2 regions of the Pseudarthrobacter sp. 10T415 genome follow, and region 1 is predicted to be linked to the other one. Evidence: riboswitches for the same ligand, from Rfam matches in the RefSeq annotation. Region 1 holds a riboswitch; the other holds the start of a gene.
What was found. Region 1 has a riboswitch for cyclic di-AMP ahead of AC1DBN_RS15735 (C40 family peptidase). Riboswitches for the same ligand answer to the same signal wherever they lie in the genome.

Region 1 (4,190 bases):
GTTGCCCTGAGGGCCCGTATTGCAGAGCGGTTGCGCCACTCGGGCCCTACCGTGTCCCAGACCATCGGCCGGATGGAGCGTGACGGCCTGGTGGTGGTGTCCGGCGACCGACACCTGGAGCTCACCGAGGTGGGCCGCAAACGTGCCACGGAGGTCATGCGCAAGCACCGCCTTGCGGAACGGCTCCTGGCTGATGTCATCGGCCTGGACTGGGCCTACGTCCACGACGAAGCGTGCCGCTGGGAGCATGTGATGAGTGAGCGCGTTGAGCGCCGGATCTACGAACTGCTCAACCACCCCACCGAATCGCCCTACGGAAACCCGATTCCCGGACTGGCCGCACTGGGTGGCCACCCGGACCTGTCCTTGTCCGACGGTGCGATCAGCCTTCTTGAGGCCATGAAGACGTACGGCACCGCCTCTGCCGTGACCATCAGCCGGTTGGCTGAACCCATCCAGGTGGAACCCGAACTCCTGTCCCAGCTCGACGAAGGCGGCATCCGCCCCGGAGCGGCGGTATCGCTGGAGCGTGTGGGGGACTACATTTCGGTCCGTGTTCCGGGCATTGAAGGCGCCCTGGAACTGCCTCCCGAAGTGGCTGCCCACGTATTCGTAGCCGTCAACTGACACCGTAAAAGCCCTGCTTTTACCCCGTGGGAGCTGGATCACGCAAAAATAACGGAATTGTTACTAAGGGACTTAAGCCCCTATAGTTGAACGAAAGCGTTGATACTTAAGCGTTACCTGATCTGGAGCCGAGCTCTGCCAGCGGATCAGGAGCACCAAGTCATAACTGGCAGAGGCGGGGGAACCACAACTGGCAGCGGGGGACTGCCTTGGGGTGAAGTCCGTCAGCAGCAAGCCTCTTCCAGTGAAGGAACCTTCCGGGGATTTCTCTGTGCCGCAGCTTGCTTACGGCGGACCGGGTCTGTGAACTCTCTGACCCGAATCCGACAGCTAACTTCGCAGGCTATCCAGAGAGGAACCCTTCTTGACCATGCAGACCCCCCGGGGCCGCCGCCGCGCGGCGGGCCCCGCTGCTACGCCGCGTGCTGTCGAAGCCGTCCAGGCTGCCGAGACCTCGCGCCCCCGCGATCTCCACCGTGACGCGCGCCGCCGTCGGGGTCCGTTCCGCCAGATAACGGAATTCGCCTCGGCCAGCGGTATCGGCCAGAAGGCCGGCATCGCGCTTGCCGCCACCGGCCTGGTGCTTACCGTTACCGTCCCCGTGACCAGTCCCGTCATGGCAACTGACGCCAGCGGAACCGGTGCCGTTGCCGCCTCATCTGTGACGCCACAGCCCGCGATTTCCGCGGAAGCAGGCGCCCAGATCGACTTCAGCCGCTCCGCCGTGGTCACCCAGGCGGACCCTGACGGCAAGCTCAAGCAGCTGCTCAGCGCCCAGTCCGCAGGATCGGTCTCCCGGGCTGCATCCGCCGGTACCCTGGGGGCCCCGCTGGCCACCATGACCACGGCGTCGCCGTTCGGCTACCGCGTCAGCCCCATCACCGGCGGCACCGGCGACTTTCACCGCGGGCAGGACTATGTTGCCCAGTGCGGTACCTCCGTGATGGCTGCCGCCACCGGAACCGTGACTTTTGTGGGCTGGCACCAGTACGGCGGCGGCAACAGGGTGGTGGTGGACCACGGCAACGGCCTGGAGACCACCTACAACCACCTGTCGTCGTTCAACGTGAAGGAGGGCCAAACCGTCTCCCGGGGCGACGTCATTGCCCTCAGCGGGACCACCGGCGCCTCCACGGGCTGCCACCTCCACTTTGAAGTCCAGGTCAACGGTGAGGTCGTCGACCCCACCGGCTGGCTCTAGCCAAATGATGGTGGACTCTCGAATGGCCGTGACCCGCCGTGACCTGAATGTGACATTCAAACAAAACTGCTGTACCGTCTAAATCGCGTCAACTTTTCCGAAGTTGACGCTCTTGAGTGGATTGCCTAACTCTGCCACCGCTCAAGGTCCGTTCGCATTTCATCGTCTGGCAGGGGCGGGGGAACCAATTTTGGCCTTCTTGTTTCGAAGGCCTTGGGGTTAAGTCACGAAAGCTTCCTTGGAAGCCGTGTGGCCGGGTGACTCCCATCCGAATCCGACAGCTCACCTCGCAGGCATTGGGAGAGGCTACCTTCGTGTCTTCACGCCATAATGCTGCGCGCCACCGTGCGCAAACGGTTCGTACCAACCCTTTGGGCGCCGTGTCCAAGGCTGTAAGTGCCAATGCCGGGACAGTGGGTCGCCAGGCTGCAGTAGTTGCAGCCGCTTCCGGCCTCGTCCTGGCTATGGGCCTGCCGGCCGTCGCGGACACCACCGCGGGCGTCTCGGCATCCACCGAGTCGGGTTCGGCCCAGACCGCCCTGGCTGTCACCGCGGCACCTACCGCCACTGTTTCCTTCGAGCGCCCGGTCATCAAGACCACTGCTGCTCCGAAGCCGGAGCCGGTACTCACCCAGTCCACTGCGTCAGCAGCACGGGATGCCGGCAACGCCGTCACCGCAGCCGCTGGCTCAACCGAAGCTGCTTCCGAGAAGCTCGCGGAAACAGTTTCCTCCGCTGCCACCTCGGGCATCGCGGCCATCGCGTACACCGGCATTGGCCACCCGTACGTGTGGGGCGGCACCAGCCCCAACGGCTGGGACTGCTCCGGATTCACCCAGTGGGTCTACGCCCAGGCCGGCATCAGCATCCCGCGCGTCAATGCCTGGAACGCCATGAAGCCCACCTCCACCCCCCAGCCTGGCGATCTCGTCATGCAGAACGGCGGCGCACACGTTGGCATCTACGTCGGCAACGGCATGATGATCAGCGCGCTCAACCCGTCCCAGGGCACCCTTCTTCACGCGGTTGCCGCCACGGGAACCTCCTCGTTCTACACCATGAACTAGTTTCTGGGGCCCCAGGCCCCAGAAACTTTTTCTTTGCCCCCGCTTTTCGCTAAATCACACATCCCCGTTCGGGACGCGCCGACGTACCCCCAAGATGCCGGCGCGTCCAAAACCCCCGTGTTGCCTACAGGCCCGGGGATAACGAAAGAGAGAACTGATGACGACTCGTGCTACCGCACGGCATCGCGCCGAAGTCACCAAGACCAACTCAATCGCCATTATCGCCAAGGCTGTTGGCGGCAACGCCGGCGGCGTTGGGCGCCAGGCAGCGGTTATCGCCGCAGCCTCGGGCCTGGTCCTGACCAGCGGCATCGCCGCAAACGCAGCTGACACCAACGTCCAGCGCGACTCCGCTCCTGCATCCGCTTTTGAAGTTGGAACAGCTGTGGAAGCCCCGATCTCCGCGGCTTCCACCATCAACATCTCCTTCGAGAAGCCGGCCGTCAGTACCAGCCCGGCTCCGGTGGTTGAGGCAGAGCCCGAGGTTGAGGTCCAGGAAGCCGCTCCGGCTGCCCAGACACCCGCAACGCAGACCGCTGCAGCGCCGAAGGTCACCGCTACCGTCACGGCGCAGCCCGCATCTGCTCCCCAGGCATCTGCCAGCGGCAAGGGCGCAGCAATCCTGTCCGCAGCGTACGCCCAGCTCGGCGTCAACCAGGACTGCACCATGCTCGTCACCAACTCGCTGGCTGCCGTGGGCATCAACTTCCACGACTGGCCCGCTGGCTACCTCTCCCTGGGCCGCACCGTGAGCGCTGCCGAGGCCCAGCCCGGCGACCTGATCTACTACGCCGACGGCGGCGCCGGCATGGCCCACATCGCTGTTTACGCCGGCAACGGCCAGGCAGTGCACGGCGGCTACAACGGCAACCAGACCGTGGTCTTCAGCGCAAACGTCGGTTCCGGACCGGTCTTCATCCGCGTCAACTGATTCCCCCCGACAGGGCCGGTACGGCCGCCCTTCGGATAAAAGGACCCCTGCCCACGCGGCAGGGGTCCTTTGCCGTTAACGGGCGGTGCGCTCCGGACGCCCTTCCCTGACGATACTTGTGTGCCGTGATTAGCTGATCCTGCATTTCTTTGTTTACTCTTGTGGTGTCGATCCATAGCCCGGACATGCCGAGGGCAGCCGGCCCTCGTGCCCCTGACGGGTGCGGCCGTGAAGAGGTACGTGCATGCGCACTCTCGTTCTGAATGCTGGATATGAACCGCTGGCGGTTATTACTTTCCGCCGGGCGCTGGTGCTTGTGCTCACGGGCAAGGCAAGCGTGGTAGCGGAGGGCGATGATCCCGTG
Region 2 (4,190 bases), on a different contig from region 1:
CTGCGCAAGAAGATCGACGCCGTCCATCCGCCCATGATCCACACCGTCCGCGGGGCCGGTTACGTCATCAAGCCGGCGGACTAGCTCGCCATGGCCCCTTCAGACGCTTCCTACACCCGGAGTTGGCTCAGGCCCGCAACCTGGCACCTGCGTACCCGCCTGATCGCCCTGGCCATGGCCCTGCTCATCGCCATCTGCGGTGCCGTTGGCATCGTGAGCTACGCATCGATGGACGCCTTCCTGACCCGGCAGCTTGATGACCAGCTCAGCCAGGCCGCCAACCTCGCCGACAACCCGGGCCGCCCGCCCTTTGGCGGCTTTAACGGACGGGATCCCCTGGACGCCCGGGGCCAAAGAATCGGCACCGTCAACGCGAGCATCCGCAACAGCCAGGTTAGTTCCGGCGGCTTCCTCGCCTCGGACACCACCCGCCAGCCCCTGTCCACAGAGGACAAGGAGACGCTCCTTGCGCTCGATGCCAACTCAAGGCCCGTGGACCGTTCGATGTCCAGCGGTGATTATCGGCTGATCGCGGTCCAGACAAGCTCCGGTGACATCCTGGTCACGGGACTCCCCCTGGCCGCCAAGGAAAGTACCCTCAGGTCCCTCGTGTGGACCTTCGTGTTCGTCTCGCTGGGCGGACTGCTGCTGATCGGCCTGGTGGGGACGGTGCTGATCCGCCGCACCATGAAACCGCTGGAACAGCTCTCCGAGGTTGCCACCAGGGTGTCGGAACTGCCCCTGGACGCCGGCGAGGTGGCGCTCGCCGTCCGCGTGCCGCCGTCGAACTCCAACCCGGGCACCGAAGTGGGCAGTGTGGGGCATGCGCTGAACCTCATGCTGGACAACGTGGCCAGCGCCCTGGAAGCCCGGCAGAAGAGCGAAACCAAGGTGCGCCAGTTCGTGGCGGACGCCTCGCATGAGCTCCGCACCCCATTGACCGCCATCCGCGGCTACACCGAGCTGATGCGGATGACGGAGGACTTCACTCCCGACGGTCAGAAATCACTGGCCCGGGTACAGAGCCAGTCCGAGCGGATGACGGCACTGGTGGAGGACCTGCTGCTCCTGGCGCGGCTGGATGAGGGCCAGCCGCTCAAGCTGGCCGAGGTGGACCTGACGCAGCTGGTGGTGGAAAGCGTCAACGACGAAAAGGTCATGGCCCCCAGCCACACCTGGCGGCTCGATCTTCCCGCGGAGCCGGTGCTGGTGAACGGGGACGGCGCGCAGCTGCGGCAGGTGCTCATGAACCTGCTGTCCAACGCCCGGAAACACACCCCTGCCGGAACCACCGTGGTGGCCGGCGTCGGCACGGCTCCGGACGGCGCCGCCGTCGTGACGGTCACGGACGACGGCGGGGGCATACCGGCGGACTTCGTGGACCACGTCTTTTCACGCTTCGCCCGCGCAGACGCAGCCCGCAAGGGCAGCGGCGACCAGGCCGGCGCGGCCGTTGCAGAGGGCACCAGCGGGCTGGGCCTGTCCATCGTCCAGTCCATCGTGGAAGCCCACGGAGGCCGGGTAACGGTCACATCACGGCCGGGGATGACGGAGTTCGCGCTCCGGCTCCCGACTGTAGCCTGAATTCGCCAAGGCGACGCGCCGTCGTCGTGATGTCTGTTACCTAAATGTGACTTAAGCGCCGCTCTCCTGTACCGTCGATATGGTGCGGTTCCCGTTCGGGCCGCATATCCGGATGACGCCAAGCTCTGCCACTTCCCGGATTTCGCTTGAACTGAGGCAGAGGCGGGGGACCCACGTCCCGGGCAACGCAGTACTGCCCTTGGGGTTAAGCCAGCACGTGTATTTGCCGTGCGGCCGGATGCCCTCATCCGAACCCGACAGCTAACTCCGCAGGTGTGAGAGGCGAACTAAACATGTCTAAATTCACGGTAAAACCGCGCCCAAAATCGGCTCCGAGCCACAGCGCGCAGCCTGAAACCCGTAAGAAGTCTTCCTTCGGCAAGCGCGCCGCGGTCCTCGCAGTGTCCGCAGCGATGCTGGTGGGCGTAGGCGCCGCGGGCCAGGCCACGGATGCCATGTCCCGCGTGGCGGCCACCGGCTCAGAGTCCCCCGCTGCCGCCGATTCCCAGATGAGCATCGAGAAGAGCGAAATCCGCTCGAACCCGGCCGCGTCGGCGCCCGCCGAGCTCAAGGTTCAGCCCCAGGAAGCGGCACCGGCCCCCGCACCCGCGGCAGAACCTGCCCCGGCCGCAGCGCCCGCACCGGCCCCGGCCCCCGCACCGGAGGCTGCTCCGGCTCCCGCTCCCGAGCCCGCCCCCGTCGTCGCCGTCAACGATCCGGCCGGCGCACAGGCTTACGCGTCCGGCCAGCTGGCCAGCTACGGGTGGGCCCAGGACCAGATGCAGTGCCTGGTCACCCTGTGGACCAAGGAATCCGACTGGACCACCACCGCCACCAACGCCAGCAGCGGCGCCTACGGCATCGTCCAGTCCCTGCCCGCCGAGAAGATGGCGAGCTCCGGCCCCGATTACATGACCAACTACCGTACCCAGATCAACTGGGGCCTGAACTACATCAAGGAGCGCTACCAGTCCCCGTGTGGCGCCCTGAACTTCCACCTCGGTCACAACTGGTACTAAAAACCCTCACTGGCTGAGGCCTTCCGACCGGCCGCCGCCGAACCTTCCCGGTTCAGCGGCGGCCGTCGTCGTCTCCGCAGCCATGCGTGCGAGGTAGCAGTTTTTGGAGTTGACCCTCCGGCCGCCGAGCGGATCGGCACCTGCTTCGCCGTGGCGGCGAAATACCGCGAAGGCGTCGTGGTCCGGGGGCCGGGACGTGCCGTTACCGTCCCGGGATGTACTGGACGGCCCAGCGGTTGCCGTCGAGGTCTGCGAAGTACACGAAATGACCCCAGTCCTGGACATCCACATCGCTGACGTCCACGCCGTTGTTCTTCAGGTGGTCGTGGGCGGCCTGGATGTCACTGACCACCAGCTGGAGGTTGGAGCCTGTACCCGGAGGAGCGTCCGTGAGGCCTTCACCGATGCAGATGGAACATGCTGAGCCAGGCGGGGTCAGCTGCACGAAGCGGATGGACTCCGACGGACGTTCGTCGAAGTCGGCGTTGAAACCAACCTTGTTAACGTAGAAATCCTTGGCGCGGTCCACATCGGACACCGGGACAAACACGAGTTCAAGTTTCCAGTCCATTGCCACAGGCTACGGCCGGACCCCATATTGCGGAAGGCCTTCCGCCCGGTCAATGCGGTTAGCCGGCGATGCCGTACAGGCGGTCTCCCGCATCCCCAAGGCCCGGAACGATGTAGGACTTTTCGTTCAGCTTCTCGTCAATCGAGGCGAGGACGATGTGCACGTTCGCTTCGCCCAGTTCCTCCTCCAGCTTGGCCAGGCCCTCCGGGGCCGCAAGGAGGCAGATGCACGTGACGTCCGAGGCCCCGCGCTTGAACAGGAACTTGATGGCCTCGCGCAGCGTTCCGCCCGTGGCAAGCATGGGGTCCAGGACGAAGACCTGCCGGCCGGTAAGGTCCTCGGGCAGCCGCTCGGCATAGGTGATGATATCCAGGGTTTCCTCGTCGCGGGCCATGCCCAGGAAACCCACTTCTGCGGTGGGGACCAGCTTGGTCATACCCTCCAGCATGCCGAGGCCGGCGCGCAGGATGGGGACCACCAACGGCGTGGGCTTGGTGAAGGCCGTGCCCAAAGTGGTGCTGACCGGCGTCTCGATAGTGACGGGTTCGGTGCGGACCTCTCGCGTGGCCTCGTACGCCAGCAGTGTCACCAGCTCTTCGGTCAGCTGCCGGAACACGGGCGAAGGGGTGTTCTTATCCCGGAGGACAGTGAGCTTATGGGCGACCAGCGGGTGGTCCACAACGAGAGTGCGCATTGCTCAAAACTATCATCCGGCGCTGTCCCTGCCGGAGTTCCTGGCTTGGGCTCTTGGCGCGTGACCCGCCCGCCGGGGTGCGTCCCGGCGTCGTGAACCTACCCTCGGGGGTGCGTGCCGCCGTCGTGGTCCGTTCCGCGGCCGTGCGTGCCGCCGTCGTGGTCCGTTCCGCGGCCGTGCGTGCCGCCGTCGTGGTCCGTTCCGCGGCCGTGCGTGCCGCCGTCGTGGTGCATGGCGTCCGCTACGACATCGCGCACCACGGGACGCTCAAACGTGGGCGCCGGCCCGGCATGTTGCTTCCGCCGGATCAGATGGAACATCC

Region 2: another riboswitch for cyclic di-AMP. It lies ahead of AC1DBN_RS17895 (aggregation-promoting factor C-terminal-like domain-containing protein); the one in region 1 lies ahead of AC1DBN_RS15735 (C40 family peptidase).

The regions. Positions count from the first base shown of each region.
Region 1 is NZ_JBFTHJ010000013.1:27,050-31,239, forward strand. Features, by position in the region: gene AC1DBN_RS15725 (iron-dependent transcriptional repressor DtxR) at 1-627, shown strand, start outside; cyclic di-AMP (ydaO/yuaA leader) riboswitch at 769-987, shown strand; gene AC1DBN_RS15730 (M23 family metallopeptidase) at 998-1,828, shown strand; cyclic di-AMP (ydaO/yuaA leader) riboswitch at 1,957-2,138, shown strand; gene AC1DBN_RS15735 (C40 family peptidase) at 2,209-2,895, shown strand; gene AC1DBN_RS15740 (NlpC/P60 family protein) at 3,053-3,826, shown strand; gene AC1DBN_RS15745 (HNH endonuclease) at 4,071-4,190, shown strand, end outside.
Region 2 is NZ_JBFTHJ010000017.1:77,226-81,415, forward strand. Features, by position in the region: gene AC1DBN_RS17885 (response regulator transcription factor) at 1-84, shown strand, start outside; gene AC1DBN_RS17890 (sensor histidine kinase) at 91-1,584, shown strand; cyclic di-AMP (ydaO/yuaA leader) riboswitch at 1,718-1,874, shown strand; gene AC1DBN_RS17895 (aggregation-promoting factor C-terminal-like domain-containing protein) at 1,878-2,603, shown strand; gene AC1DBN_RS17900 (VOC family protein) at 2,806-3,174, opposite strand; gene upp (uracil phosphoribosyltransferase) at 3,233-3,868, opposite strand; gene AC1DBN_RS17910 (phosphatase PAP2 family protein) at 3,967-4,190, opposite strand, start outside.